Regions from separate parts of the Paenibacillus sp. IHB B 3084 genome, predicted to be linked through region 3. Evidence: predicted binding sites of a transcription regulator. Region 3 holds the regulator's gene; each other region holds the start of a gene.
What was found. Region 3 encodes Rex, which represses fermentation and respiration genes when NADH is low (regulators of the CRP and FNR family bind a similar motif). Its sites were predicted from a motif close to TTGTGAAATATTTCACAA; they were not measured.
Positions count from the first base shown of each region.

Region 1: a site for Rex is predicted at 5,002-5,019, ahead of nirB (nitrite reductase large subunit NirB). Genes of this name have one in related genera too.
Region 2: a site for Rex is predicted at 5,868-5,885, ahead of ASL14_RS14625 (formate/nitrite transporter family protein). Genes of this name have one in related genera too.
Region 4: a site for Rex is predicted at 3,504-3,521, ahead of adhE (bifunctional acetaldehyde-CoA/alcohol dehydrogenase). Genes of this name have one in related genera too.

Region 1 covers NZ_CP013203.1:1,902,757-1,910,780, forward strand. Annotated here, with positions in the region: gene ASL14_RS08900 (immunoglobulin-like domain-containing protein) at 1-302, shown strand, start outside; gene ASL14_RS08905 (type 2 periplasmic-binding domain-containing protein) at 424-609, shown strand; gene ASL14_RS08910 (exosporium glycoprotein BclB-related protein) at 795-2,045, shown strand; gene nirD (nitrite reductase small subunit NirD) at 2,103-2,423, opposite strand; gene nirB (nitrite reductase large subunit NirB) at 2,466-4,895, opposite strand; gene ASL14_RS08925 (TetR/AcrR family transcriptional regulator) at 5,243-5,812, shown strand; gene ASL14_RS08930 (Asp23/Gls24 family envelope stress response protein) at 5,861-6,211, shown strand; gene ASL14_RS08935 (DUF4867 family protein) at 6,374-7,045, opposite strand; gene ASL14_RS08940 (beta-glucoside-specific PTS transporter subunit IIABC) at 7,042-8,024, opposite strand, start outside.
Region 2 covers NZ_CP013203.1:3,104,973-3,112,996, reverse strand. Annotated here, with positions in the region: gene ASL14_RS14645 (GNAT family N-acetyltransferase) at 1-446, shown strand, start outside; gene ASL14_RS14640 (GNAT family N-acetyltransferase) at 556-1,050, opposite strand; gene ASL14_RS14635 (MFS transporter) at 1,154-2,407, opposite strand; gene ASL14_RS14630 (molybdopterin-containing oxidoreductase family protein) at 2,455-4,587, opposite strand; gene ASL14_RS14625 (formate/nitrite transporter family protein) at 4,947-5,795, opposite strand; gene ASL14_RS14620 (FAD-dependent oxidoreductase) at 6,182-7,543, opposite strand; gene ASL14_RS14615 (glutathione peroxidase) at 7,928-8,024, opposite strand, start outside.
Region 3 covers NZ_CP013203.1:5,126,886-5,134,909, reverse strand. Annotated here, with positions in the region: gene ASL14_RS24090 (hypothetical protein) at 1-253, opposite strand, end outside; gene ASL14_RS24085 ((S)-acetoin forming diacetyl reductase) at 867-1,649, opposite strand; gene ASL14_RS24080 (hypothetical protein) at 2,284-2,493, opposite strand; gene ASL14_RS24075 (cell wall elongation regulator TseB-like domain-containing protein) at 2,528-3,052, opposite strand; gene ASL14_RS24070 (amidohydrolase) at 3,090-4,391, opposite strand; gene ASL14_RS24065 (redox-sensing transcriptional repressor Rex) at 4,378-5,031, opposite strand; partial or broken gene dinG (ATP-dependent DNA helicase DinG) at 5,077-7,943, opposite strand.
Region 4 covers NZ_CP013203.1:4,957,509-4,965,532, forward strand. Annotated here, with positions in the region: gene ASL14_RS23175 (ThuA domain-containing protein) at 1-291, shown strand, start outside; gene ASL14_RS23180 (winged helix-turn-helix transcriptional regulator) at 560-883, shown strand; gene ASL14_RS23190 (DODA-type extradiol aromatic ring-opening family dioxygenase) at 1,580-2,347, shown strand; gene ASL14_RS23195 (Crp/Fnr family transcriptional regulator) at 2,621-3,337, opposite strand; gene adhE (bifunctional acetaldehyde-CoA/alcohol dehydrogenase) at 3,597-6,209, shown strand; partial or broken gene pflB (formate C-acetyltransferase) at 6,536-8,024, shown strand, end outside.

The sequences.
Region 1 (8,024 bases), 2.3 Mb from region 3:
CTCATCGTCAGGGATGGATCGAAGGGTTAAATGCTCAGACATTCGGCCCCGATGAACGTCTTACCCGTGAACAGGCGATGGTGATATTGTCACATGCGATGGCGGATAAGGCATCGGCTTTAAGCACGGTCACATTGCAATCCTATAAGGATGAGCAGCAGATCGCTTCCTGGGCTTCCTCAGCCTTCGAAAAGGCTGTTTCCTCCGGTTGGATCAGCGGATATCCTGATGGAACGCTCAAACCAAAGGCAGCCATTAGCAGAGGCGAGATGGCTGAACTACTGGTACGTATTTTCAAATAAGACTGATTAAGTACCCAATGGATTTAGATATATTAGTGGAGTATAAGCAAAACAGCGCGGTTTCCGAGTTATTCGGAGACCGCGCTTTGTTTATGAATGATATGGACTAACCTTGCGTATCATGCTGCTGGAATCAGAAAATCGGAAGCACGCCTTAAGTGGTTTACTGCGTTTGGGCACTATGCCTGCGGAAATGGCGACACTGGTCAACGTTATTGTCTCACTAAAGAAGGAGCATCCGGAAGTTCACATTGAGGTCACGACTGTTCTGCAATTAACGAATATTTTTTACAGCGTTACAAGTTAGAAGCCCGGTTTGGAAATACAGAAAATCGATATTAAAGCTTATGTACAAGCCTCCAATAATAATTCTTGTGTGGTGATTCACCCTTTTCGCTTCAGTAAATATATTGTTAATATCTGCGAAACGGGGGCGATGATCCACTTGTCACCTCTACAGTAGGGAGAAATGTGAGGAGGAGATATTTGAACATGAAACACAGAAAACCGTTCAGGTTCAGTGGTGCTTCAAAAAAAGAAGAGGATTGCAAACCACCTAAAATTAGCAGAGAAACGGAAGAACTTCTCAAGCTGATTCAGGAATTAATCGCGATCATCCCGCTGGTTTTCGCTAATCCCTCTGCAGCTAATGTATCTTCATTGCAACAGATTTTACGCCGGTTATTAGCTCTGGCGAATACCTTAAAACTTAAAGGCTCCATTAAAGCAGATTTACTGGCGGCGTTGGAACTGGCTATCGTAGCGTCGGAAGCCACCCCTTTCTCTCCGATCGGCGTTGGAACCACATTGCAACAACTACTGGATATCTTGTTGTCTATCATTTTGCAGGAACCCATTGACCCTGCCCTTAAAGACAGTTTGATCAGTGCTATAAGAAGTGCCGGGACGGCTATCAGTATTGCATTGGGAGGCACGTCAGGCACACCCGGGCTACAAGGGCCTGCCGGACCTGTTGGGCCGGGTGGTGCGCCAGGTCCTGTCGGTGGACCAGGACCTGTGGGTGCGGCAGGACCACAAGGCCCAGTTGGACCTGCTGGGCCTGCTGGGCCTGTCGGGGCTGCCGGACCTGTTGGAGCCGCCGGGCCTATCGGCGCCGCTGGACCAGTAGGAGCCGCCGGGGCTGCTGGAGCCACAGGCGCTACGGGCGCAGCGGGGGTCGCTGGGGCTACAGGAGCTACAGGCGTTACTGGAGCCACGGGTTCGGGAGCGATCATTCCGTTTGCTTCTGGCGGACCTGCGATTTTGACAACCATTGCTGGCGGCTTGGTGGGCACTACCAGTCTAATCGGCTTCGGAAGCTCGGCAACAGGCATTAGCCTTGTGGGTGGAACCATAGACCTGACAGGTACGCTTGTCGGTCCACTGATCAACTTTGCTTTCTCCGTTCCACGGGATGGCGTCATTACATCGATTGCCGGATATTTTAGTACAACGGCCGCGCTTGCTCTAGTAGCTTCATCCTCAACGATTACTGCCCAGTTGTTCAGTTCGCCTACACCTAACAATACCTTTACAGCGGTTCCTGGAGCCTCAGTTACTCTGGCACCACCACTCACAGGCATCGTTGCCCTGGGCACAATTTCCAGTGGTATCACAACAGGATTAGCAATACCGGTAACTGCACAAACTCGTCTGCTTCTGGTCTTCTCCGCGACTGCTACGGGAGTTTCTCTTGTGAATACCGTTGTGGGTTATGCGAGCGCAGGCATTACCATTACCTGATCCAAGACGAAAAAGGCTCAGCAGGACTTGTTCCTGCCGAGCCTTTTCTTATTTGCATTAAAGTGATATTTTCACTTCGTCTCCATCTTCCCGAATGGTGAATGTTTTAATTTGTCCGTGATCAGGCTCTTGAACGATACCCGTCTCCAAATCAATCTTCCAATCACATAGCGGATCATAAATGTAATGACCGGATACCATCGCTTCGGTAAGCGGCCCTCCTTTGGGATGAGGGCTGGAATTTTCAACAGCGTAAAGCTTGTTCTCCGAAGTGCGAAAAACGGCGATTTCGTTATCATCCAACCGGATAGTCCGCCCAATTCTATTGGGGAAATCCTTACTGTTACCGACGATAAGCCATTCAGCATGCTTGATCATTCGCTTGATTGCTCCCTTCTTAAGGCATTATTTAAAAAGCATTCACACAACAGATGGTGTAACTACTTCAAATAAATTTTTGCGTGAATCGGCATCGTTGATGATCTTTTTCCAGGGATCTTCAACCTGCTGCAGTGCAAATTCGATCCGTTCTACTAAAGCTTTGCGATGATCTACATCGTGAACGACAGCCTTCCGTATCTCTTCAAGGCCGGTCCGTTCGACCCATTCCGAAGTACGTTCCAGGTATTGGCCTGTTTCCCGGTACAGTTGCATCACGCTTCCCACAATATCAATCAATTCATCGTCCGTCTTCACTTTACAGAGCGAATCAGCCAACCGTGCTTTTATACCGCCGTTTCCACCGATAAAGATCTCCCAGCCTCCATCATTACCTACAATCCCGATATCCTTCGTACACGATTCCGCACAGTTGCGGGGACACCCGTTGACCGCTAATTTAAATTTTGCCGGAAAATCCAATCTTTCAAATTTCCGTTCCAGCAACTCTCCCATTCCCATGGAATCCTGTGTGCCAAAACGGCAAAATTGTGATCCAACACAGGTTTTAACTGTACGAAGAGATTTGGCATAAGCATATCCCGACGGCATATCGAGTTCTTCCCATACTTTAGGCAAATCCTCTTTACGGACACCAATCAAATCTAGCCGCTGTCCTCCTGTTACTTTAACAACTTTAACGTTGTATTTAAGAGAAACATCAGCTATTTTCTTCAAATCCTCTGGAGTTGTTACACCGCCGTACATTCTTGGAACAACTGTAAACGTTCCATCTTTTTGAATGTTCGCGTGCAACCGCTCGTTGACGAAACGGGAATCTTCCTCATTTTCATAGGTATCCGGGTTAATCATACCCAAGTAATAATTCAGCGCCGGGCGGCATTTGGAGCATCCTTCATCATTATGCCAACCAAGCACATTCATGACTTCACGCGTCGTTGTAAGACCCTTGGTTTTAATAGCCGCTACAATCTCGTCCCGGCTCAATGTTGTGCAGCCACATATTCCTTGCTTGGCTGTCGTCTTGAAGCTGTCTCCAAGAACATACTGGAGAATTTGTTCAACGACCGGCTTGCACCCCCCACAGGAACGTGTGGCACCGGTACATGCCTTAATTTCGTCGACTGTGGTCAGTCCATTTTCATTGATCGCATCGACAATCGCCTTTTTGGTCACACCGTTGCAGCCACAGACAATTTCATCATCTGCCATGGTCTCGGCGGATAAGGTCTTAGCCCCGTCTTTACTGCATCCGGTACCCATGATCTGTCCATATATCTCATCCGTCATCAACGTTTGCTGACGCACATATTTTTGAAGGCTAGCAGATTCGCTCACATCGCCAAACAGTACAGTTCCAACAATCTTATTTTCACGAAGCAGCACTTTTTTGTACGTGCGCTTCCACTCATCCTTTGCCACAATCACCGTATGTTCAGGCTGGGTTATGAATTCACCAGCCGAGAAAACATCCACCCCTGAAATTTTGAGCTTGGTGGAAACCACCGATCCCATATAACCTTCAGTATCCGCACCTGCCAAATGTTTGGCAATTACACTCCCCTGTTCAAACAGCGGAGCTACCAAGCCGTAACAGGTTCCGCGGTGTTCAACACATTCCCCTACAGCATATACATCCGGCACAGAGGTTCTCATCAAATCATCGACTACAATACCACGGTTCGTTTCCATACCACTTTGCACAGCTACCTGAATATTAGGTTTGATCCCGACGGCCATAACGACCAAATCCGCTTCCAACTCGCTTCCGTCTGAAAACCGCAATCCTTGTACCCGATTTTGACCGTACACCTCCGAAGTTTGCATTTGCATAGCAAACTTGATTCCCTGGCGTTCTAGTTCTGCTTTCAGCATCGCAGAGGCTTCCCGGTCCAGCTGACGTTCCATCAAATCCTCCATTAAATGAACGACCGTAACATCCATACCCAGGTTGACCAAGCCTTTAGCTGCTTCCAGCCCCAATAGACCTCCACCAATGACAGCTGCCTTTTTAAAGGTCTTCGCCGCCTCAAGCATTGCCGAGCAATCGGCGATATCTCGGAAACCGATGACACCCGGTAATTCTTTGCCCGGAATAGGTAGAATAAACGATTGTGAGCCAGTAGCCACCAAAGCCACATCGTATTCAATTTCCAGTCCGTCTTCGGTGTGAATCTTCTTGTGCTCACCGTCGATGCTTTTCACCATTTTTCCTGTATATAAAGTAATCCCTTGATCCGCGTACCATTGCAAATCGTTCAGTATGATATCATCAATCGTTTTACTACCTTCCAACACATAAGAGAGCATGATCCTGTTATAGTTCGGATGCGGCTCATTTCCCAGGACCGTAATTTCATACTTATCCGTTAATTTCAAAATTTGTTCGACCGTATTGATACCAGCCATCCCGTTCCCTATAACCACAAGTTTCTGTTTACTGTTTATCATATACCGGTTCCTCCATTCATTCGGCGATGCTTCCTATCCGACGACATCTCCTACGTTCCTATGAATATTGCTTATGCTTCTATTCTAATGCAGCAGATAGAGCTATATGTGATCACAGTCACAATGTAGTTCAAATTATAAATGTTTAGGGATTTCCCTATTCAAATTCAAGGGATAAAGGTAAGAAACTGAAACCGAAATTGAAATTGAAATTGAGTTATAATGACGATTTTTGAAAAGTGGATGCTCCTATTTGACTCTTCTCAATATTTGATTTAAAATTTAATTAAATGATACAAAAAACTATCAATTAATAATATATGATATCAAATAAATAAGGAGTTCCAATGAAGAAAGACATGACAACGATCAAGCAAGCGAGGCTTAACAGCCTTTTGGATGTAGCTACCATGCTACTTATTGAAAAGCCAAACGCCTCCATGAATGAGATTGCCGATTATGCCGGAATTGGTATTGCCACATTGCATCGATATGTTGAAAGCAGAGAGCAACTGATGATTTATCTGGGATTTCGGGCCATCGAAGTCGTAAGTGAAACCATGAAAGGGATTCCCTTGGACGAGGAAAACTATGAAAATTACATTCCAGAGTTGATTGAGGCACTTATTCCGTTAGGAGATAAAATTTATTTTCTTGCTCATGATGCATCCGTCAACTTCAACAAGGAAATTGAAGGAGCGGATCAGAAGCTAAGGGAACCCATATTACATGTAATTGAAATATTGCAACAAAAAGGTTATTTTCTTCCGCATATCGATAAAGATTGGATCATGAATGTCCTCTACTCGCTGCTTTTTCTAACATGGCAGCAAGTAAGGAACGGCAATATTGCGAAAAATTCTGCAGCGGCACTGGTAATAAATACTTTTTACCATGGATTCAAAGCAACTGATTAATGATCACACTGGATTATGAAGAGGCGTACCACGCGAGGAGGAATCTACATGTTGATTCAAAACGTACTAGGGAGTATTGCGATTTCCAAGGATGCTATTTCTAAAATCATTGGCAAGACAGCAACGGCAACAATGGGAATTGCATCGATGTCAACAGGAGTCGTTGAAGGAATCACTAACAAGTTAAGTGGGAAAAGCCTGCAAAATGGCATTGAACTTCATGTGACAGGATCAGGACTGGATGTCGATTTAAGCATTGTTGTTCATTACGGAACAAGAATGTACGATGTAGGCAGAGAATTACAGAAGAATGTTCGGGAAGCCATTGAGAAATATACGGGCCTATCCATTGGCATGATAAACGTCAAAGTACAAGGGATATCCCTATCCGTTAATTAATCGCGCAGCAATCCTTTCTACAGAACAGCTTAACTTCTATGGCACTCCACATTATATATTTTATAGATTAATCGACAAAGAAACCGTCCTCTGGAAGAATGGAACTACCATTCAACTTGCTCCAGAAGCGGTTTCTTTGCTTTATGAATTATTGACTTTGACTCAGATTGATGAAATATTTATCAACTTGCCGTGCAGCCCGGGATGAACCCCAGCCGCGATTTTTTCCGTCTGTGTACTATGAACCATAAGAAATTTGTTTTTCTTCGTAAGCAATGGGTTTCCCTGATGGTCCCCACTTATTTCAAGCGGCATATTCGTTCCTGCCGATAGGATCACTATCGTCAAATATCCTTCACTGTCAACCTTGCAAGGAGCATAATGAAGTGTCGTTGAATATAGCTCAACTACTGTGTTTTTAGGCTGGAAAAAAGCCTGAACATTTTCGCTACCATAGGTATTATTTTCAATGTCCTGTACTTTGCCGACAAGGTGGATACAGTCCGTCGCGGCAATCACCACCTCGCTGCCCTGATGATATTCCAGCCCTGTTAGTCCTGTATTCTGCCCTGCACAAAAGCCAGCCTGAATCGGGAGTTGGCCATACACTTCATCTTGAATCCGATGAATTACACCAAAGGCTTCGAGTTCTGCAACCGAGGGTACATAATGATTTCCCTGATTGGGAACGATAGTGGTTTCTTTTGCATACTTGATAAGCCCTGTCGTATTGAAATGAGTCAGCAGCCTCCCATACGGGCGGAACGCCTCACTCATTACCTCTTGAATGACCAGAGGTGCATTGACTTGATTTAGTCTTTCCATTGTATTCATAGCTTGACCTCCAGCAATGAATCTCCCGTGTGCACTCGGTTGTTTCCCAGCACCTTAACATCAGAGTATTCGGCTGTATTGGTCACAATAATCGGTGTAGTCATGTCATAGCCCAGAGCTTTAATCTCCTCAATATCAAACTCGACTAGCAGTTGACCTTTGGTAACCCGATCCCCTTCTGAGATATGCGTTTTAAAATGCTGTCCTTTCAATTTGACGGTGTCCATACCGATGTGGACCAGGATCTCCGTTCCTCCATCCGATACAATGCCAATCGCATGGCCTGTGCGGAAGGCATTAGCTATAGTTCCGTTGAATGGCGAAAGCAGCTTGCCGTCCTCAGGCACAATAGCAACGCCTTTACCCATGGCTCCTGTGGAGAATACTTCATCAGATATCTCGGATAAAGGTTTGACAACACCCGTCAGCGGGCTGGAAATGTTCTCATTCGTCAGCGCAGGAGCTGGGGTTTCAACTTCTTTCTTCTCTTCATGGACTGCAACCATTTCTTTTTCCATGGAATCATTAAATCCAAAGAAATACGTGGTAATGGCTGTGAATACATAAGCCACTGTAATGGCAATTACGAATCCGGCGAATCCTGTGCCGAAGAAAATCGGCAGGGATGCCAAGCCTGGTATACCTGGAGCAATGGCCACGGAACCCGAAGCACCCGTGATCGCCCCGGCGATAGCACCCCCGATAACAGCCCATACGAACGGTTTTTTGTAGCGGATACTAATCCCGTAGATGATCGGTTCCGTGATACCAAACAGACCGGTTATCGTTGCAGGACCTGCAATAGCTTTTACTTTTGGATTTTTAGTTTTAAGGAATACACCCAGTGCCGCACCTGCTTGTGCAAAGTTAGAAGGCGCAAATAATGGTTTCAGGGTATCATGACCGTATACCGCAATGTTATTGTACATAATAGGAACAAACGCCCAGTGCAGCCCCATAACAACCAGCATCTGCCACC
Region 2 (8,024 bases), 2.0 Mb from region 3:
GTCAGTGGCTTCCATGGGTGGATTCCACCACGGAAATCAGCCACACAGAGCAGTTTGTGCAAAGCGCCTTGAAGCAAGCCGCAGAGAACGGGAGCGTGACCGCAGGAATCTGGCTGGATAATGAGTTGGCTGGCATCATCAGCTACCATGAAATCAATTGGACTCACCGTTCGGTCAGTATTGGATACTGGCTTGGACACGGTTACGAAGGACAAGGTCTCATGACCAGCGCATGCCGCGTTTTCATCGAATATGCGCTGATTGAGCTGGACCTGCACCGGATCGAAATCCGTTGCGCCACCACCAACCGCCGTAGCCGGGGTATCCCGGAACGTCTGGGCTTCGTGCTCGAAGGCATTATCCGCGAAGCGGAACTGCTGCCCGACGGCTATATGAACCATGCTGTGTACGGCATGCTCCAGAGCGAGTGGAAACAGCTTCGGTAACCTTGCACCATAAAACAGCGCCGCAACCCGTTTAGGGTCTGCGGCGCTGTTCCTTATGAACGGCTTATAGAAGGCTTATAAGAAGCTGATTGCGCTGTAGAATCCATGTCTATTTCAAGAAAGAAGCCATTAACACATCGTCCACGAATTGGCCCGCTATGTAAAACTCCTCATGCAAACGTCCTTCAATCGAGAATCCGCATTTTTCATAAAACATAAGGGCCTCCGTGTTGCACGAGAGTACCCGCAAGCTTAATTTGCGAATGCCCTCAGCGGCTGCAATATCCTTCATGGCACTCATAAGCGCTGTCCCAATACCTTTGCGGTGATAGGCTGGGTGCACGGCTATATTTATTTCCAACACATGACAATTACTTGCCAACAGCGTTGGAGAACGAAATCCGATATAACCGCAGAGCACTCCCTGTTCGATAGCGACCAGTTGAGAGCCCGGAGGCGTATTGCGCAAAAACTCCCCACGCGACTTCCATGACAGCGAGGCGGGGGCCGTTCGTTCATTCCATACCAATTCATCCAGCGCAATCAGATCAGGAGCATCCTTCATCTCCGAATGACGTATCGTCAGGGGTTGACTTGTAAGCAATTTCTTTCAATCCTTCCTGTGAAGGCATTCCTGAAGTATAGGCAGCAACCATTCGTCATTTATTGTACCATAATCACGGGCTTGTCACAGTCTTTATTAGGACTTAAGAACTGGAAACGTCTGCCTTGGACGTAGTAGTCTCAAAAGCATCCTCTTCACAGCGGGAACGGTTCAATCCGCTATGCAGAATAAAGAACAGGATGGACAAAACCGCCACGCCCGCTGCCAGCCAAAGTGTGGGTGGAAGACCTCCGCCATCATATAGCCTCCCCATAATATAAGGCCCCATCACCCGTCCGGCAGCGCCAATCCCCCCGACTAACCCGATGTAAAAGGGTGCTCCCCGACCTCCGTGGTCGGACAAAAATGCCGGAACCGCTGGTGCGATCAGCATCTCTCCCAGGGTTGCCAAAACCATGGCGAATATCATCCCCGTATAGTTCTGTGTGCCTAGCATGACGATATAGGCTACCAAATAAAATCCTCCGGCCCACGTCATTTGAGCCGAAGCATGCCGGGCATAAAGACGCTTGAGCCAGAAAATAATCGGCTGTGCAACAAAAATAAGCACACCGTTCAGTGTCCATAACAGCCCGTACATCGTTTTAGGTAAGCCCTGCTCAATAATATACGGGGACACTCCCGTATTCCAGATCGAATTACCGAACCATAAAAAGAGCGAGCCCAATCCGACGAAGAGATACAGCCTGGTATCACGGAAGAGCAGCCGTGCTGGTATTTCCTCTGTACTTTTCTTCACAGACTTGCTGAGCTGAACTTCCCCCTCTTCCCGATCTACCCTGCTCAGATAGGACCAGAAAAATCCGGCAAATACCGCAGAGGTAATCCCGTTCATGACAAAGCTGAGCTGATAGGAGAGATCGGCCAGAACGCCGCTCAGTCCCGTTCCCAAAGCTACCCCTATATTATTGGCAACATAGATAATGTTGAACAGCTCTCCACGGCGGTCAGCAAAGCGAAAACCTACAAATGCCTGAATCGCGGGCACAGATACGACATTAAAAAAGCCGATAAAGCCCATCATAATAACAAACGCAATCCAGTGACCGCTGGTAAACGGAAGCGTGAGAAGTCCCAACGCGTTCATTGCCAGCGAGCCGACAATCAGTTTTTTGGCCCCAATGCGGTGATAAAGGGCTCCTCCTAACACCTGACCAAAAATTCCGCCCAGAGACTGCACCAAAATCGCAATCCCCGCATCTCCCATACTGCGGTGCAGCTCGTCAAACACATACATGCTAACCAACGGCCACATTAGAGAGCTTCCGGCGGAATTAATCAGGCTGGCGACGAGAAACACTTTCACTTCTTTCGGATAAGAATCCAACCATTTCATATATTTTGTTTCTCCTTTAGCATCGGACACCATAACAACACATTATTTCATTGGCGCTTCACATTCACCACCGTTGAAAAGAAAGTAGCTCCCCGGCCCATATCCGATAACCGATCAGAGGTCAACGCATTAGCACGCTGTCTGCGTCCTTTACCTTCCCACCATAACCCTTGGCTAATTACTGTACCGGGCAGCATCAGACCCGTGACTTTGGCTTTCAGCTCATACGTTCCCCGGTCGTTCCATACCGTAACCGGATCACCGTCCGCGATGTCTCTTGCCTGAGCATCCTCCGGATGAATTTGCAGCAAAGGCTCCCGTTCCAGCCGCTGATGCTTGGGTAAATTTGCAAACGTGGAATTCAGAAAATTATGATTCGGCGGCGAAATAAACATCAGCGGAAACCGCGTGTCCGCTTGCGGTCGATGCTCTCCGTCGTATCCTTCAATCAGCGGCACATACGAAGGCATCGCGGGTAAACCCGCTTGCTTCATCTTTTCTGAATACAGCTCAATCTTGCCCGAAGGCGTAGTCAGACGATCCAGATAGGTAGCCTTCGGCGTCATGTCCAGTTTGACAAAAGGTGACTTTTTCAAGGCTTCCAAAGTCACACCGTTGAGATAAGGATTTGTCGGGTTATCAAGTGCACCCGCGATCATGTCCTCTTCGCTTTCCGTGAAAGCAGCCTCGTCAAAGCCCATAGCCTGTCCGAGCAGGCTAAACAGCTCATAGTTGCTTTTGCTTTCCCCAAGTGGAGCAATGACCGGCTCCTGCATCTGGATATAATGATGCCAATACGATTTATACAGGTCTGTGCCTTCAAAAGAAGACGCCGCAGGCAGTACAATATCTGCATAGCGGGCCGTATCGGTAAGGAACAGGTCGTGAACGACCGTGAACAGATCCTCCCGTTCAAACCCCTGCGTCACCCGATCGGCATCCGGTGCTACGATAACCGGATTGCTGCAGTACACGAGCAGCGCCTTGATCGGCTCGTCCTTCTGTAGCAGCGCTTCGCCGATTTGGTTCATGTTGATCACCCGGGCATCCGGGTTCTTACGCAGATCAGGACGTGCCAGATTGGCGCCGTTGAATTTGCCGTAAGCGCCGTTGGAACGCGATGCTCCCCCGCCGTGCTTCAGCCATTGCCCGGTGAGCGCAGGCAAGCATGTAACCGCGCGTACATTCATACCGCCATTATCGTGATGCTGAAGTCCGTTGCCAATGTTGATATACGCCGCTCGCGCCTGCCCGTACATCTCCGCCAGACGGATAATATCTGCTTCCGGCACGCCTGTAATGCGTGAGACCCGCTGCGGGGTATATGCCTTCACATGCTCGCGCAGTTCCTCATGACCGACCGTATAGCGACGCAAAAATTCATCGTCCGTCAGCCCTTGCTGGAACAGTACGTGCATGACACCCAGCGCGAGCGCGGTATCTGTTCCCGGGTATAGCGGAATGAACCAATCCGCCCATTGCGCTGTCCGGTTACGGTGAACATCAATGACAATTACCTTGGCACCTTTTTTACGTGCCTTCTCAGCCAATACCACCTGATGCATATTGGTGCTGATGACATTTCCTCCCCATACAATAATGAGGTCAGCATCCTCTGTATCCTCCGGACTGGTGCCGCCCTTAAAACCCATGACGGATGCCCAGCCTTCATTCCCAGCCACGCTACAAATCGTCTGGTCCAGTTGGCTTGAACCCAGCGCATTAAAAAAACGGCGATCCATCCCATCCACACTCAACACGCCCATATTGCCATAATAGCTGTAGGGGAGAATAGATTCCGGGCCGTCCGTGCGAATCAGTTCCTTGAAGCGGCCTGTAATGGTATCGACTGCCTCCTCCCAGCTAATTCGTTCGAACTTCCCTTGCCCCTTGGGACCTACACGCTTTAACGGATAGAGCAGCCGCTCGGGGTCATACACTCGCTCCGTCATATTGCGAACTTTGTTGCAAATGGCCCCTTTTGTAATGGGATGATCCGGATTACCGGTCACCTTGACGATCTTTCCGTCTTCCTTGTGGAGCAGGAGCCCGCACGTATCCGGGCAATCCAGCGGACATACAGCCGGAAAAACACCGTCCGTGCGCTCCGTCATTTGCTGCCCTCTTTGCAAGTCTTGCTGAAGCACAGCCTCAGGAGGCGCGCTGTTACGATGATCCATGTTGTTGATGCTCCTTTCCGTTACTGTTTCCAAAAATTACACTGTTCTTATCATATATACAGCTATGTCCTATGGCAAGAGAAGGATTTTGCCAACCCAAATCCGTCCAAAAAATCAAAAAAATCCGCTTGCTGCTCACAGCAAAACGGATTTCTAATATTCTATATTATATTTTGATCATACCTGTTTCATTATTGAATGCCAAGGGTAAAAGAGATCAAGGCATTATGGACGAGAGCACACTCATCCTCCATGCCAAATCATGGACCACTCCCAAAAAAATCCGCCATGACAGGTTTCGTTCCCCCGGACCTGCCATGGCGGATTTGCTTTGTTCCCATTTTCTAAGCTTAGCTTAATCAGGCATGGTCACTCAACGGAGTTGTTGCAGTAGACGAGGGTGCCTGAGATGATTCATTCACAGGATGCACAGCGGTATGAGGCTTTTTCAAATACGCCAACCAGTAAGCCCCAGCTACAAACAGGCTTCCTCCCACCAAATTCCCCAGCCAAACTGGAATGAAGTTCATAATATAATCTGTCCATGAAAAATGACCTGCGAAAATAGCCGCCGGAATAAGAAACATGTTGGCAACAACGTGCTGGAATCCGATAGCTACAAAGGACATTGTCGGGAACCAGATCCCTATAATTTTGCCGCCGATCGAATCCGTACTATACGCCAACCATACAGCTAGCGCTACCAGCCAGTTACATCCAATACCGGATATAAACGATTGCAAAAAGCTTTCATGCAGCTTGTGTCCCGCCATATCCACCACTTTGTCCAAATAAGGTCCTGTCTCGGTTAGACCCAGCACATGACCAAAGAAAAAGGCAACAAACAACGCACCCGCAAAATTACTTAGCGTAATAATCGCCAAATTACGGAACATCGCCCCAGTCTTGATCCGTCCTGCCCATCTCGCCAGTGGCACAGCCATCATATTACCAGTCAGCAATTCTCCGCCGCCGATCAATACCAATACCAGACCTACAGGGAAAACGGCTGCTCCAATAAAGGTAGCGATACTTCCCCATTCTTTGGGTGCGCTTGCGATAACACGTATATCCAGCAAAAAACCCAGCGCAATAAATGCACCTGCCAAAAATCCCAATACCACCGCCACAGTCCATGGATTGTTCGCTTTGGCCACTCCTGTTTCTACCGTCTTTTCGGCTATTTGCCCCGGTTTATAACTTGCCATATATTTCGCTCCTTTAACATCTTTTCACTCGAATGTTCTCTCTCATATTTTATTTAAAATCAGTGATTTTGTTTGTGAAAAAAATCACTTTATTAAATATTAAAAAAACAGCCCTTGGGTAAAGGACTGTTTTTCATGTATTATTACGTCTACTGCGCTACTATGCGCTTTATATTTAGTTGTATTCTTCCTTTTCAACTGCTCTCAAGAACCAAATAACTCCACCGAGGCCTCCCAGCGCCACGACTACAAGAAAAAGGATATAAAACAAACCCATAAGCTACTTACCCCCTAATCCTTATGCTACTCTATATTGTACTATAAGGATTCGTCCATACGTCTCAGATTGTTGACAAACTTATGAACAATGTCACAGACAAAATGAATTATACGGTAACTGGCTTCCGTTCAGACATTGGCGGCAAGGCTTGCAAACCGGCTGCATTCAGGAAATTCCAAGGCTTGTTATAATGCGGCTGGAAGAAGAAATCGACAAAGGCCAATTGATCAATGGTCATATGATTTTGAATGGCTACGGATAGCGTGTTAATGGATTGCGTCAAATCCACCTTCGACATAATTTGTGCCCCAACAATTCTCCGTGTCTCCTGCTCATATACAACTTTCAGCAGTACCTTTTCGGAGGTTGGCATAAATTCAGGTCTGTAGCTGTCCTCAATGGTAACAGCCTCTACAGCCATACCTTCGTCCGTTGCTGCCGCTTCTGTCATACCTGTTCCTGCAATATTATCTTCATAAATTTTAATACCCGAGGTTCCCTGTGTTCCCATATAAGCAATGGTCGGTTGTACCAAATTGCGTGCCACCAGCGTACCCATACGAACAGCATTGGTTGCCAATGGAATATAAGCTGCTTTACCTGTCGGGTTGTAGTGGATTGCACAGCTATCACCTGCAGCAAATACGTCCGGGCAACTGCTTTGCATATAATTGTTCACAATGATCGCGCCGTTGGGCAGCATGTCTACCTGACCTTTAAGCAGATCCGTTTGAGGACGGAAGCCGATACAGAGAATAACAAGCTCTGTTTCATATTCTCCTTTAGATGTCACCACTTTATTCACCTTACCGTTACTTCCTTCAAAACGGCTCACTGTTTCTCCCAGCACCAGCTTGATGCCATGCTTCTTCAAGGAATTTTCAATCCGGTCAGTATATTCCGGGTCCAAATATTTATTCAAAATACGATCAGCGCTGTCAATCAGCGTTACGTTCTTGCCGTTCATTTGAAAAGCTTCCACCAGCTCAACACCGATATATCCGGCACCGACAACCGTAATGTTCTGTACATGCTTGGCTTTCTCAATGATGTCATTGGAATGATTATAGTTTTTGCAGAGCAAGATATGATCAAGCTCAATACCTTCCAACTTCGGAATAATAGGCCACGAGCCCGTAGTTACAATTAATTTATCAAAGGTGTCCGTAAATTCTTCTCCTGTTTGGAGATTGCGTGCTTGCAGCGTTTTGCCTGCTGTATCGACATTCGTTACCTCATGAAGCATCTTGGTCACGACACCCAGCTCAGCCAGTTCATTCGGGGAAGAATAAAACAATCCGTGCGGATCTTTGACGACACCACCTACGTACAGTGCAATACCACAAGATAAAAACGAAATATTGTCATTACGCTCGTAAACGGTAATTTCGGCATCTGGATAACATTTGGCTGTGTTGACGATGGCTGCCGTACCTGCGTGTGTACATCCGATAACTGCTACTTTCATGTTAAATTCCTCCTTGGTGTGTGGGCATACAATGTATAATAATTGTGAATTTTTTCACGTAACGGCGTTGTTGATTGTGATTTATTTCACTTCATGCGCTTATTATAATGTGACATTTTTCACATTGCAATAGCTTTCTATGATATTCACAATTTGTCCACATTTTTAAAGTCAGGAAGATACAAAGTCAGCCGTTTGCTGAAACGACTTTGCTTCATTCAGTTTTTCCCGTACGGGGCTTGATTATGCCTTTTATCAGGCTTCCAAATGCTACTGCAACGATCAACCGAATGTGAAATGCAGACAACAAAAAAGGCCGAACCCCGGAAAAACACCGGAAATTCAACCTTATCTAAACGCATATTTCTGATGAAGCAGAAGCTATTATAGCAATTGCTCGATGGCCGCTTTCATGGCCTCTGGCGATTCCTTGGGTTCAAAGCGATCCACAGGCACACCTTCACGATTCACAATGAATTTC
Region 3 (8,024 bases):
CAATGATGGACTGTCCTTTTTGCTTAACTACATTGACCAATCCGGCGACATCTGCCTGCGGTTTGAGATCCAGATTCAAAACAACCTGATCCGGTTTAATATCTATTTGAGCGCTTGTGACGCCGGGATATTGGGAAACCAGTTTTTCCAGAGGACTCTGCATTGTAAACTGACGGTAAATAAACCATCCTCCAAACAACAGCGATGCTGCCAGAACCGCTGCAACAACGATAGGAACTGCACGTAATTTCAAATAACATCCTCCTCTCAAAATGTAAAACACAGAAGAAACGGGACGAATGTCAACACATAAACCAGACTGCATGATCTACAGGATCAGCAGGTCTTTTTCTATCATTTTTGTCTATCACTTATAAATTATAGTATATCATAACGTATATCTAATATCGAAGGCAATGTGTGGGGGAGTTGTGAGTGGGCAAAATCTTTGGTTATGGTGGTGGGAGACGCTGCGTGAATGATTTGATCTTACGATCGCTGTTGCCGCCGGATTTTTTTCGATCAGATTCTTATGGGGAAAATCCGGCGGCAAAGGCGAACGCTATCGCTTCTTCAGATTCAAATCCTCCACTCCGCTACTGCACAGCCATAAAGATGAATTTGCCTTAGGAGGGAAGTTGGGTAGGTAAAGATGCTTAGCTGGCTTTCAGCCAAGCTTCGCAGAGTGGCAGTGAAAAAAGACGTAAATACGAAATTTATCGTATTTACGTCTTTTTTTGTTTTGTTATTTAGTTTTTTTAGGCGTAAACAAAGATTTTCGATAGCAATTAGATCTCATACTGTAAGCTAACCTTACACTGTATATAGAGGATTGATTATTACCTCATAGTACAACCTTTAAAGCTTTAAAGGAACATCATCCCGCCGTCGATCAGAGGGGATTGTCCTGTCATGTAATCGGAATCGGGGCCTGCCAGGAAGGATACGAAGGCGGATACGTCTTCTGGTGTAGACAGACGGCCAAGGGCAATTTTGCTGCCGAATTCCTTGGTTGCATCCCCTGTTGCTTCGCCTTTGGATGCCGTAATTTCTTTATCGATACCGCTCCACATTGGCGTTTGTACAATGCCGGGACAGTATGCGTTTGCTGTAATACCGTATTGGGCATATTCCTGAGCAGCGGTTTGTGTCAGAGCACGAACCGCAAATTTGGTCGCGGAGTAAATACCGAGATTGGCATTACCAACATGGCCTGCCTGAGAAGAGGCATTGATGATTTTACCACCATGACCCAGTTCCTTGAATTTGGCGGCTGCCGCCTGAATGCCCCAAAGCACACTGGTCACATTGATGTGGAACAGCTTATCAAAATCAGCCAGCGTAACATCCTCCAATAGCTTGGCGGGAGCAATCCCAGCATTATTTACAATGACATCAAAGCCACCGAGCTTCACAGATGCTTCCTTTACAGCCGCAAAAACCTGATCCCGGTCGGAAACATCGACTTTAAGGGCAAGCGAGCGCCCTCCTGCCTTTGTAATCTCACCAGCAACACTTTGCGCCGTTTCTTCATTTAAATCTACAACTGCCACTGCGAAGCCGTCTTGGCTCAGGCGTAAAGCAATAGCCCGTCCAATCCCTTGACCTCCACCCGTTACTAATGCAACTTTCCCATCCACTTTTCCCATGTCCATGAATCTCCTTTTTGTACAAGTAGTCATGATAACATAGCCACAAAATTATGGGTTACGTTAGTCTGCACCTATAATTAAACCATTATAAGGAAAAATTATTATGATCTATGTAATAGACTTCATATTTAACCTGTTTAAGGGAAATTCAAGTGATAGTTGAGCTTGAAAGATACGTGCGGAGTCACTGCGCAGGCGGATGGTGCTTCCCATCGCTGTTGCCCCCGGATTTCTAGAATGAGCACACATGGGTAGAAATCCGGGGAGGTGATGCTTTCGAAGCGAGCTTTCCTACGGAAAGCTTTTAAAACGAATACTACCGCTTGTACAGCACCATTCCGCCTACTCCGTTTTTATGTACATTTTCGAGTTCTGCTTATATAACATTTTTTAAGTTAAACACAATCAGTCATTCCATGATAAACACTTACCCAACAAAAAAAGCTAAAAAAGACGTAAATACGAATAAACCGCATTTGCGTCTTTTTTTAGCTTTCAACCATTCTAACTAGCCATTCTTTTTATAAGACAATGTCTTCATCTTTTTTAGTAAAAACGATTTTCCAGTTCGTACAGAATTAGTTTGGTGTAAAACCCAAAACGGAAATAAGCGCAGCGGCGTCCGTGCCCCCTACCCCCAACTCCCCTCCCATAAAAAGAGTGGTGTTTGGAGTGACTCCATAGCGGTCAGCCAGCGGAGTGGGCCATTTGAATCTGAAGAAGCGAAGCGTTCGCCTTTGCCGCCGGATTTTCCCCATAAGAATCTAATCGAAAAAAATCCGGCGGCAACAGCGATCGTAAGATCAAATGGACTACGCAGCGCTCCTAGCGTCCCTAACACTCCCAAACCACCATCAGCCAGTCCTCACATCACTCTAGTAATTGGGCAAAGTATACTTTACCCCCACCGATCCCCCATCCGAGAAGCGATAAAAGGTATAGTAATGATGACTGCCGTCATCATAAAACAGCTGCCACACATATTGACCGTTAAACACACTCGGCTGAAGACTCACAATATCTGCACCCGGAAGCTGCTGCTGGATCATCGCCGTCATTTTTTGCTCGTCGACTCCGTTTTTCAGTAGCTCGGTATGAACACCACTATTATCTGTGACAGGTACATTCGGTTGGCCCTCCACTTTTTGAAAAGGAACCCACACCATAATATTTTCGTTCTGAGCATTTTTCCCTTGAACTACCCAGTATACCTGATCCCACACCGACTTCCACGTCTGCGTCGTGCTGACCAGACCACCCGATTGCTTGGCCTTTACGATAGCGGCATTTCTCTCGGTCACCTGGTCTTGAGTAACGTAGGAATAATACCAGAAAATGCTGACCAGGACCAGTATGACGGCCAGAATGGCGACCGCTATCCATTTTTTCTTGTTTTTCAAACCTGTGCTTCCTCTCTAAGGGGATGTGACACCTGAATTAGCGCGACAGCAGCCCTTCAAAGGCGGCTTGGGCCTCATGCTTGATACGTTCCTCATCCATAGTCAGGCACTCACCGTTTTTCACAACCTGACGACCGTCTACCCATACATGAGCCACGTCTTTGGCGCTTGCAGAGTATACGGCATGGGAAATGAGATCCGTACGCGGCAGGAAATGCGCCTGATTCAGATCGAGCGCGATAAAGTCTGCCTTGTTGCCTGCTGCCAGCGCTCCTACCTCTTTCAAGCCAATCGACTTCGCTCCGTACTCCGTTGCCAGACGCAACGCCTCACCCGCAGGAACTGCGGTTGGGTCGCCAGATACTCCCTTGTGAATGAGTGCAGCCAGACGCATTTCCTCAAACATATCCAGGTTATTGTTACTCGCGGGACCATCTGTTCCGAGAGAGACAGTAACGCCTGCACGCAGCAGGTCAGGCACTCTTGCCACACCACTTGCGAGCTTCAAGTTGCTGCCCGGATTATGCGAAACCGCTACACCACGTTCAGCCAGCAAAGCTATTTCTTCGTCATTCAAATGAACGCCATGGGCAACAAGCGATGGACGGGAGAAAAAGCCCAGCTTATCCAGATGTGCAACCGGACGCAAGCCGTAATCGCGTACGTTTTGCTCTACTTCGGCAATCGTTTCGGACATATGCGTATGCAACGGCAAGTCCAGATCATGCGCTGCCTGTACGAATTTTTCGATAAACGCAGGCGGGCACGTATACGGCGCATGCGGAGACATCATGGTCGTAATGCGACCGTCTGCTTTTCCATGCCAATTACGCGCAAAGGTCACAGCCTCAGCCAGCTTGATCCGCTGTTCTTCCTCCGAACATAGTCCAATCGCTCCACGCATCAGACTGGCACGGATGCCGGACTCTTCAGCTACACGAGCCACCTCATCCATATGATCGTACATATCCAAAAAGGTTGTTGTACCACCTTTCAGCATTTCCAGCACGGACAAGGACGTACCCCAGTACACATCCGTAGACGTAAACTTGGCTTCCATCGGCCACATTTTTTCCTGTAACCATACTTGGAGAGCCAGATCGTCCCCATACCCACGTAGCAAAGACATCGCCGCATGACCATGTGTATTAATCAGGCCAGGTAAAAACAGCAGCCCGTTACCGTCAATCGCGTCCGTCTCTTCCTCACCCGCTGGCAAAGTCTCACCAATGTAGGTGATGCGGCTATCCTCCACGATCATATAGCCGTGGATTACCCCGGCTTCCGGTCTGTTCACGGCAAAGGAGCCGTTTTTAATCATCCATTTATTCGCTGTCATGTTGCGTATCTTCCTTTCCGTCCTCCAAATAATAAGCAAGGCTTAACAAATCCGTTGTAAAATCTGTGGCATGTACCCGAATGTTTGCCGGTGTCTTGAGAGTAGTGGGTGCAAAGTTCAAAATTGCTCCAATCCCACTCTCAATGAGCCTGTCAGCGACGTGCTGTGCTTCAAAATCCGGTACGGTAATAATCCCGATCCGAATGTTTTGTTCCTTCACGGTCGCTTCCAGTTCATCCATCGGCTGTACGACCAGCGTATTGATCCTGGTTCCAACTTTATCTGGAACAGCATCAAATACCGCTACAATTTTCATATTGTCTTTTAAATAAGCATTATAATTCGAAAGGGCTTGCCCCAGATTACCTGCTCCGACCAATACCACGTTAATTTGCTGGTCGATTTTCAGGATATGGCGTATTTTCTCGATAAGATAAGTAACATCATAGCCGATACCCTTACGGCCAAAATCTCCAAAATACGCGAGATCCTTTCGAATTTGAGCCGGATTCAGATCCAGTCTTTGTCCCAGCTCCTGGGAAGAGACCGTAGACACCTCCCGTTTGTGCAGTGCATTCAGATAACGTAAATATACGGGTAACCTCCGTACGACAGCCTCTGAAATTTTATCTGATTTCATACTTGCTCCCCCTAATTGTAACGGACACATTTAGATGTCCGTCCGTTATGCCTCTGTCTCCGGGGCGGATTGGAGCCATTCGGCGATGCGGGGCACCATTTGCTCCGTCGGCATATGCTCCATTTTTGGTCCCGGTAATGAGTACAAAAAATGCTTCCCGTAATAGGATTCGATCACACGCGTATCGTAAACGATAACGACCCCGTGGTCGCTCGCCGTACGTACCAAACGTCCAAATCCCTGTTTGAAGCGAATGACAGCCTGTGGAACAGACAGCTTCATAAAAGGATTTTTCTTCTGCTGCTGGAGCAGCTCACTTTTAGCCTCCAGCAGCGGGTGATTGGGCGGTTGGAACGGCAAGCGGACGATAGCCAGACACGTCAGCGCCTTGCCCGGAATATCGACGCCTTCCCAAAAGCTGCTGGTTCCCAGCAACACAGAAGCTTTCGCTTCCTGAAAACGTCGGGTCAGCTTGCTGCGGCTCCCACTGTCCACGCCCTGCCCCAGCACGGTGATATCGCTGGAAGACAACGCCTCCTTAAGCGGCTCATACACCTGCCGGAGCATACGGTAGGAGGTAAAGAGAACGAGCATTCTCCCCCGCGTCGCTTGAGCAGTCGCGCCTAGCGAGCTGACGAGCATATCTACAAAATGCTCATCTCCTACACTGCCCTTCACGCTCGGGAAATCTCTTGGAATGACTAGCAGCACCTGATCCCTGTAGTTAAAGGGTGACGGGAGCTGCGTAGTCATCAGCCGTCCTTGATCTGCGGCCTCCTGCAAGCCGAGCTGATCGGTCATGTACTGAAACGACTTATCCACCGATAAGGTAGCAGATGTCAGAATAATGCTTCTTTTTTGTCAAAAAACATTTCTTTCAGCTGGCGGCTCACATCGACGGGCACCGCATAAAATTGCAGCGACTTGCTGCGGAATTGCCCGCTCGCTTCAAGCCAGTATACGGTCGTTTCATCATCCAGCCGCATGAAAAAGCGCAAGCTTTCCCTAATGCCTGCCAAATCCTTGAGCAGCCCCGTAATATCCGTAATGAGGCTGTCAGCCGCATAATCGTCATGTTCTTCCTTCACATCGAGCATCAGCTTGTCGCCCTTGCGCAAAATTTCGCTCATCGTTACATAAAGCTGATTTTCCAGCGCAGCCGCCTGATCCCACTTGGCAGGCTTGGCCGATGGCTTGAGACGGGAAGAAAACTGCCCTGTTTCGCCCGGTGTCGCATCACTTCGCTCCGGCAGCATGCCAAACAGCTTGTCGCTCAGCAAATCCCAAGTCTCCTTGACCTCCAGCACGAGCGGATACAACTGGTCGATGGTAGAGGCCCAATCCGTCGACTTCTCATGCCCCGACTTTGCCAACTGCTGACGCAGCGAAGGCAATTGTCCGTTCTTGCTGTCCTTGAACAACCGGGTCAGCGTATGCACGAGTGTGAAATATTTCATATGCATGCCCAGATGCTTACCAGCAACTTCCTCCAGGTGATGGGCTTCATCAATCACCAGATGCTCATAGCTCGGCAATAGCTGATGACTTGCTTTTACGTCCGTGAACAGCTTGGAGTGATTCGTAATAACCACATCCGATATTCCCGCCTCATGGCGCGCACGATGATAAAAGCATTTGCGGAACCACGGACATGAACGACCAAGACAGGACTCGGAATCACTGGCCACCGTTTCCCAAAAATCTCCGCCACGATTACTCAGATTAAGTTCTTCATCATCGCCGGTTTCCGTCAACGTCAGCCAGACGATCATCTGGGCGGCTGTAATTAAATCTTCCTTCGGCGTTGCGAAGTCTCTTCTGTTTATTTTATGTTCAAACTTACGCAGACACAAATAATGTCCCCGGCCCTTAAAAATGGCAGCCCGGAACGGGAACGGGATCACCTTGGTCAGCATCGGAATATCACGCTCGCGTAATTGCTCCTGCAGGTTGATCGTATGCGTACTTACCATGACTCGCTGTCCATTTTTCACACTGTGATACAGCGAAGGGAGCAAATAACCAAGGGACTTGCCTGTCCCCGTACCCGCCTCGATCAACAGGTGCTTGTCTTCACTCAGCGCCTGATTCACACCCTCAATCATTTGCGTCTGCGCTTCGCGCTCCTCATATTGGCTCAAGGATGAACGTAAATTGTCCCGCACATCATCCATGTATTCCTCAAAGGAAATACCTGCCAGCGGATTGGGGTCGTCCTCTCTGCGAGGGGCATTTAGCTCCGTCCAATCCTCCACCTTCAGTGCAAGCTGACGAAAAAACTGATGACCCTCCAAATCCTGAATAGGATCATGTTCTTTGTCTTCACGCACCCCGTCCAAAAACCATCCGAGGTCACTGTCTTCCTCTGCGAACAAATCACTGAGCCGCTGTATCGTAATCAAAGGCAGCGCGTGAAGCTCATCCAGACATTTTAAAAACACCTCAGCCGTAGCCAACGCGTCGCTGTCTGCTTGATGAGGTCGGTCATGCGCCAGCCCAAATTCGGAAGAAACAAAACCCAGCTGATAGGAAGATAGCGATGGAAACATGATTTTCAGAAAATCCATCGTATCCAAAATCCTGCCGGTAAACGGCAAGTATCCGCACCGATCCAAAGCGCTTTGCAAAAAATTAAAATCAAACGCCACATTATGACCGACCAGCACAACATCGTCCAGCATAGGTACAAGCTCCATCATCATCTCTTCGAGCGCAGGAGCATCCTTGACGTCATCGTCTGTAATCCCGGTCAACCCGGTAATAAAAGGCGGAATGGATCTGCCAGGGTTCACATAAGAACCATAAACACGGGAAATGCTGTTATCATGATCTATAATTGCAAGTCCGACTTGAATGATGTCATCCGCGGACTGGGTGCCTGTCGTTTCAAAATCCAATACCGCAAATTTCATTCGGGCTTAATCCTTTCTTTTGACACATACAAAAAATAATAACTCTGTATAACAGCATAGCAGAAGATCGCCTGTTTGGAA
Region 4 (8,024 bases), 170 kb from region 3:
GAGCACGAAGAGATGTACGGTGAGTTTTTTGATATCCCGGCGCCGGATGAATTGGTTTTTGTCAGCAATTTTGAAGGTGGAGAGGTGTTCAGAACCGGTTGTACCTTCCGTCGTGGCAGTGGTAAAATATTTTATTTCCGACCGGGTCATGAAACGTATCCAACCTATTACCAGCCTGATATCCTGAAGGTTATTGCTAACAGTATTCGTTGGGCTTATCCTACAAGCATTGTTCAACCAGTTTATGGTAAAAGCCAACCTGTCAGACCTCTTGGTGGTGTATTGGTATAATTTTCATTTATTGGCTTCTATAAGCTTGATATTGAACAGACTGACAGGCGGAAATCTCTTGAGATTCCGCCTGTTTTTGATTTAACGTATTTGCCATATACCTCTTATGCCGGTTTATTGTATAATCAGCTTTGGTCATGGCAACTTTATCGGGCTGGGTATTAAATTAAGAAGAAAGTGTTTTCTTTCGGGATAAAGTATGCTAAAATGATATATACTAACAAAAGGAAAGCTTTATAAAACCGAAATGCTAAAGAAGGTGAAAAATATGGAGGGTCAACCGCAACTTGCGAAAATGTGTCCGCGTTTTGAAAGTGCCTTTTCATGTCTGGGTAAGCGCTGGAACGGACTGATTATTCAATCTATGATGAGCGGTCCCAAGCGTTTTAAGGATATTTCCAATCTGATTCCTACAATGAGCGATAAAATGCTGTCTGAGCGGATGAAGGATCTGGAGAATGAAGGGATTCTTACACGTCATGTATACCCGGAAACTCCTGTCCGCATTGAATATGAGCTGACGACCAAAGGCCGTGCACTTCAGCCGGTCATGGAACAGATTCAATATTGGGCCGAGGAATGGATTAGATGAGTATCAAGCCGAATAAACGTTTTTCATAGTAAAACAGCCTTTTCCTAGGAAAAAGGCTGTTTTTTATTTTGTAATTCTTAATAGCCTTTGGCGCGGCCTGCGATTGAAAATAATCGGGTTGCAGTACGACGGGGGACACGGGTTTGAATATCAAGCGCTGCCATACGGAACGTACCGAGGCAGGAATGGCAAAGTCTTCCCGCATAAACCGGGGAATGGCAGGACTCGCAAGGATAATCAAGCTGACTATAAGTGGTTGGAAACTTGCCCGCTCTTACCCAGTCTGTGAGCAAATCCATAGGTGTGCCGGTTGCTTCACTAAGCTGGCGAGTATGAGTAGTGGGATGTTTCCACAAATAGTTGGAACAGCGATCATAAAATAAATTTTCTTCTTGGATACAGGTATTGCACAGGTTTCTAAGATTTTGCCGGAAAACGGAACCACACTTTGGGCAATTAGCAGTATGTATCTCCATAGAAACCAGTCCTTTATATCGATTTATAGTGAATATTTAAAATTTATTAGTTACATATTACTATGACTTTATACCTATATCAATCTTTATTTAAGGAAGAGACGTTTTTTAAGTATATGTTAAAGTCTGAATTGACATAACCTTATTACTTATGTATTATTACTTACATAAAGTTACTTATTGAGAAAAATAAATTGAAAAAAGATAAGGGGATTTTCACATGATGCCATCTTTGTTTTTAGCCCACGGATCACCTATGCTTGCTATTGAACAGACAGAATATACTGCTTTTCTGGAGCAGCTTGGAAAGAGTATTCGCCCGAAAGCTATTGTTATCTTCACTGCCCATTGGGAGACGCAGACATTGACAATTAGTTCGATAGACGGCATTTACGATACGATTTATGATTTTGGCGGTTTCCCACCGGAGCTGTATGCAGTGAAATATCCGGCTCATGGTTCGGTGGAGCTGGCGGCCAAGTTGAAAGAATTATATGAGCAAAAGGGCATTGATGTACAAACAGATCGGGCGCGAGGGCTGGATCATGGGTCCTGGACACTTCTGCATCGTATGTATCCTGAGGCGGATATCCCGGTAGTTCAGATTTCCGTGAATCCGTTTCTATCGCCGAAAGCACAATATGCTATCGGAGAAGTGTTGCGCGGGCTAGGTGAACAGGATATTTTGGTCATTGGGAGTGGTGTAACTGTCCATAATCTGCGCATCGTCAAATGGGGAGAAACGAAAACAGAGCCTTGGGCTCTTGATTTTGATGACTGGATTATTGAAAAGGTACAGAATGGAGATGTGCAGGCCTTGGACCGCTATGAAAGTGAAGCCCCGTATGCTCGTCAGGCGGTACCGAGGGCTGAACATTTTGTACCGTTGTTTATTGCCATGGGGAGTGGAAATCCGGCGAATAGAGCCAAGGTTGTCCACAGAAGCTATGAGATGGGGAATTTAAGTTATCTGTGCTTCCAGTTCTAAAAGTGTGGAGAAGAATGTTGGCGGGATGTTAGGCGCTTCACGATCCATTTGATCTTACGATCGCTGTTGCAGCGGGATTCTTTTGGGTTGTATAAGACATTTAGAGGTGAGAACTCCCGCTGCAAAGGCGGACGCTTCGCTTCTTCAGATTCAAATGGATTGCTCCGCTGCTGCCCGCCATTTAGGTGGAGTGGGAGTGTAAAATTAAGAGAGTGTTCTGTAAGCCATACAGTTTACAGAACACTCTCTTTTACATAAAATAAAACAAATAATTTAAATTCGGCAAATCTCACGCGGGCACAGTTCACAATGACATATGCCTTGCAGCATTTCCAAATCCTTGACAACGATCATGCCATTATCATATTCGACTGCATTTTTTTTGCGCAAATCACTCAGCATCCGGTTTACACTTTCACGGGTGGCACCGATCATATTGGACAGGTCGGTATGAGTAATTTTTTTATGAATAAGAATATGCTCGCCGTGAGGCTCTCCGTAGGTGTTGCACAGACGGATCAGTGTGGAGCACAGAGCACCGGGCTTGCCGTACATCATCAAATCGCGAAACTTGGTCTGGGTAATACGGTGGTGGGACCCCATCCATTTCATAAAGTCAATGGCAAAATCACAGTGCTGGCAAATGAGCAGCTCCAAATCCGTATGATCGACAACACCGATATCACTGTCCTCCAGAACTTCGGCAGAAAAGGAGTGCTTGGTACCGAAAAATGGATCAGCTTGACCAATCAGATCGCCGCTTTGGTACATATATAGTATAAGTTCCTTACCCTCATCCGTTGTTTTTGTTACTTTTACGCGTCCGCGCTTGATATAAAACAGCTTATCTGCTGTATCTCCTTCCCAGAATAGATGCGAGCTTTCTGGCATGACCCGATCTTTCATCATCACTTGCAGCCGGTTGAAGCTGGCCTCCGAGAAGCAACAGGTGTTGCCGCGGGCTTCCATTACGTTTGCAGGGTTTCTCATCGTCCATTTCCCCTTTGTTTCCTTTGTTTTTTTATCTGCAACTTGATCAATTCAAATTCATTATATACCTGTGCTATGCGTTTTTGGGGCAAGAAGAGGGGGTAAAAGTGGCAGAATTCCAAACTTTGTGATTTAATTCACTTCATAAAATAAAATTTTAAATAGATTGTGAAAAAAATCACAATATATCTTGAAAAGCTGTGTTACGATCAGTGCGTGAACAAGAGATAGTACACGAGATAACAGGAGGATGAGGGAAATGGCTGTTAAAAACGAGGTTATCCAAAAAGAGCAAAGCGCTGAGCAGTATATTCAAACACTGATTGACCGGGGGAACCGGGCACAGCAGGCTTTCATGAGTATGAATCAGGAGCAGATTGACGAAATCGTACAAGCTATGGCAATTGCAGGGATGGATAAGCACATGCATCTGGCGAAGCTGGCTGTTGAAGAAACAGGACGCGGTGTGTATGAGGACAAAATCATTAAAAACATGTTTGCAACAGAATATGTCTATCATAGTATCAAAAATGAAAAAACCGTTGGTGTCATTGAAGATAATGACTTTGACAGTTTTCAAAAAATAGCAGAGCCCGTCGGCATCATTATGGGGATCACTCCAGTGACTAATCCGACTTCAACTACAATGTTCAAAGCGTTGATTGCTATTAAAACACGTAACCCGATCATCTTTGGTTTCCATCCATCCGCTCAATCGTGTAGTGCGGAAGCAGCTCGCGTCTTGCTTGAAGCAGCCGTCAAACATGGTGCTCCGGCCGATTGTATTCAATGGATTGAAGCTCCATCGATGGATAAGACAAATTCACTCATGAATCACCCGGATGTGGCGCTGATTCTGGCAACTGGTGGATCAGGCATGGTTAAGGCGGCATATAGCTGCGGTAAACCTGCTCTGGGTGTAGGCCCAGGTAACGTGCCTTGCTTTATTGAAAAAACAGCAGACATCAAGCAGGCCGTGAACGATCTCATCCTCTCCAAATCTTTTGACAACGGTATGATTTGTGCTTCCGAGCAAGCGGTTATTATCGAAGAGCCAATCTTCGAACAAGTGAAAAAATTGATGATCGCTAACGGTTGCTATTTTGTAAATAAAGAAGAAGCAGCTAAGCTCACTCAAGGAGCTATGAATGTCGAGAAATGTGCAGTGAACCCGGCCATCGTCGGACAGTCTGCTGTGAAAATTGCTGAAATGAGTGGTATCACAGTACCAGCAGGAACTAAAATTTTGGTCGCTGAGATTGAAGGGGTAGGAACAAAATTCCCATTGTCTGCGGAAAAATTGAGTCCTGTATTGGCTTGCTATAAAGTAAAAAATGCGGAACAAGGTATTCAACGCGCTGCTGAAGTCGTGGAATTCGGGGGCATGGGCCACTCGTCCGCTATTCATTCGAACGATGAGGACGTTATCGCTCGGTTCGCAAACCGTTTGCAAACAGGCCGTATCATTGTAAATTCGCCTTCCACACATGGTGCGATCGGTGACCTCTACAACACCAACCTTCCATCGCTGACACTCGGTTGTGGTTCGTACGGACGTAACTCGACTTCGTCGAACGTATCGGCAGTCAACTTGATTAATGTGAAAAGGGTGGCGAAACGTACGGTGAATATGCAATGGTTCAAAGTACCTTCCAAAATTTATTTTGAAAAAAATTCGACTCAGTATCTTGCTAAAATGCCTGATATCACACGTGTTGCCATTATCACAGACCCTATGATGGTGAAACTCGGATATGTGGATCGTGTCATCCATTATTTACACCAGCGCCAAACACCAGTAGCTATCGAAGTGTTCTCGGAAGTAGAGCCAGATCCATCGACAGTTACGGTAGAACGTGGTACTGAAATGATGAGACGTTTCCAACCGGATTGCATTATTGCATTGGGCGGCGGTTCGCCGATGGATGCGGCTAAAGGCATGTGGATGTTCTATGAATACCCAGATACTGATTTCAACAACTTAAAACAAAAATTCATGGATATCCGCAAACGGATCTACAAGTACCCGCGTCTTGGTCAGAAAGCACAATTTGTAGCCATTCCTACAACCTCGGGTACAGGTTCGGAAGTTACGTCGTTCGCGGTTATTACAGACAAAAATCAGGGCAACACGAAGTATCCGCTGGCTGACTATGAGCTGACTCCTGATGTGGCAATTATTGACCCTGAGTTTGTATACTCGCTGCCTAAAACAGCTGTAGCAGATACAGGTATGGACGTACTGACACATGCCATCGAGGCCTACGTGTCTGTAATGGCTAGTGACTACACAGACGGTCTGGCAATTAAAGCCATTCAACTGGTATTCCAATACCTGGAGCAATCGGCTCTGAGTGGCGACAAACTGGCTCGTGAAAAAATGCATAATGCTTCCACACTGGCAGGGATGGCGTTTGCCAATGCATTCCTGGGTATTAACCACAGTCTTGCGCACAAATGGGGCGGACAATACCATACAGCGCACGGTCGCACGAATGCCATTTTGTTACCACACGTCATTCGTTATAATGCGAAAAAACCGACGAAGTTTGCTTCGTTCCCTAAATATTCGCACTTTGTTGCGGATGAGCGTTATGCAGAAATTGCACGCATACTGGGACTGCCTGCCCGTACAACGGAAGAAGGGGTTAACAGTCTGATCGAAGCGATCCGCAAGTTGAACAAAACACTCGGTATCGAGGAATCGTTCCAGCAAATCGGCTTCGATGCGAAGGATTTTGAATCGCGTGTAGATTATCTGGCTGACCGCGCTTTTGAGGATCAATGTACAACTGCGAATCCGAAGCTGCCGCTGGTTACCGAATTGGCTGATGTATACCGCAATGCCTTCTACGGACGTTTTGACCAATAATATATAGGTACGAAGAGGCTTGTGACTAAGCATTTTCCCGTTAATACCAACGCAGGCTCTCTATATAGAGGGCCTGTTGGTTTGGGAAGGGAGGTGAACGGCAAGGATAAAGGCACGGGCGTAATCGCCAGGGAAAATAAAGTGATAAATGTCACCTATATTGTGATTTTTGTCACATACTGCACTCTATCATTATTCTACAATAAGGGTGTAAGAAAGGTCCCGACACTGAGCGTAAGACATCGGTGAAAAGGCCGGGCTCGAGACACTATTTAATGTGAAAAAAATCACAAGTCCGGAAGACCAAACAATTTGGAGGGATTTACATGTCGGTGATTGAGAGAGAATTACAAGAGCAACAATCTGGCTGGAGAGGTTTTAAAAAAGGCAAATGGACTAAAGAAGTCAACGTCAACGATTTTATTGAAACCAATATCTTACCTTATGTCGGCAACGAAGAATTTCTGGTTGGCCCTACCGCCAACACAACTGCTCTGTGGGATATTGTATCCGATCTTACCAAAAAAGAGTTGGCAAACGGCGGCGTGCTTGATGTAGACGTAAATACGCCATCCACTATTATTTCACATAAGCCGGGCTATCTAGACCGGGATAAAGAACAAGTCGTTGGTGTACAAACAGACGCTCCATTCAAACGCTCCTTGCAGCCGTTTGGTGGAATCCGGATGATGATCGACGCTTGCAAAGCCTATGGCTTTGAAGTACCGCAAAGCATTGTTGATATCTTCACTCATATTCGTAAAACGCATAATCAGGGTGTATTCGACGCTTATACTGATGATATGAGAGCAGCTCGTAAAGCGGGTATTATCACTGGTTTGCCGGATGCATATGGTCGTGGACGCATTATCGGTGACTACCGTCGTGTAGCACTGTACGGTGCAGACTTCCTGATAAAAGACAAAAAGACTCAACTGAAAAGCCTAGAAGTGGATTCAATGGAAGAAGACGTAATTCGTTTGCGTGAAGAAATTTCCGAGCAAATTCGCGCTTTGAACGAGCTGAAACAAATGGCTGCTGAGCATGGTTTCGACATCTCAAAGCCTGCTAACAACGCGAAAGAAGCTTTCCAATGGGTGTATTTTGGCTATCTTGCAGCGATCAAAGAACAAAATGGTGCAGCAATGTCCTTGGGACGTGTATCTTCCTTCCTTGATATTTATACTCAACGGGATATGGAAGAAGGCGCAATGACAGAAGAGCAAGCACAAGAATTGGTCGATCATTTTGTTATGAAACTGCGTATTGTTAAATTTCTGCGCACACCTGACTATAATGAACTGTTCAGCGGAGACCCAACATGGGTAACTGAATCCATTGGCGGTATGTCCATTACTGGAGAAACTCGGGTTACTAAAAACAGCTTCCGTTTCTTGCACACCCTGTACAATTTGGGACCTGCACCGGAGCCAAACCTGACTGTACTGTGGTCAGAAAAATTGCCTGAAGGTTTCAAAAATATTGTGCCAAAGTTTCTATTGAAACTAGCTCCATTCAGTATGAAAATGATGATCTGATGCGTCCGATTTATGGCGATGACTATGGTATCGCTTGTTGTGTATCGGCAATGAAAATCGGTAAACAAATGCAATTCTTTGGTGCCCGTGCCAACTTGGCTAAAGCTTTGTTGTATGCCATCAACGGTGGTGTGGATGAAAAATCAGGTGCTCAAGTGGGTCCTGAATATCCTGCAATTACAGGTGAAGTGTTGGATTACGAGGAAGTGCTGAGCCGCTTCAAGCCAATGATGGAATGGTTGGCAAAACTGTACATGAACACTTTGAATGTTATTCA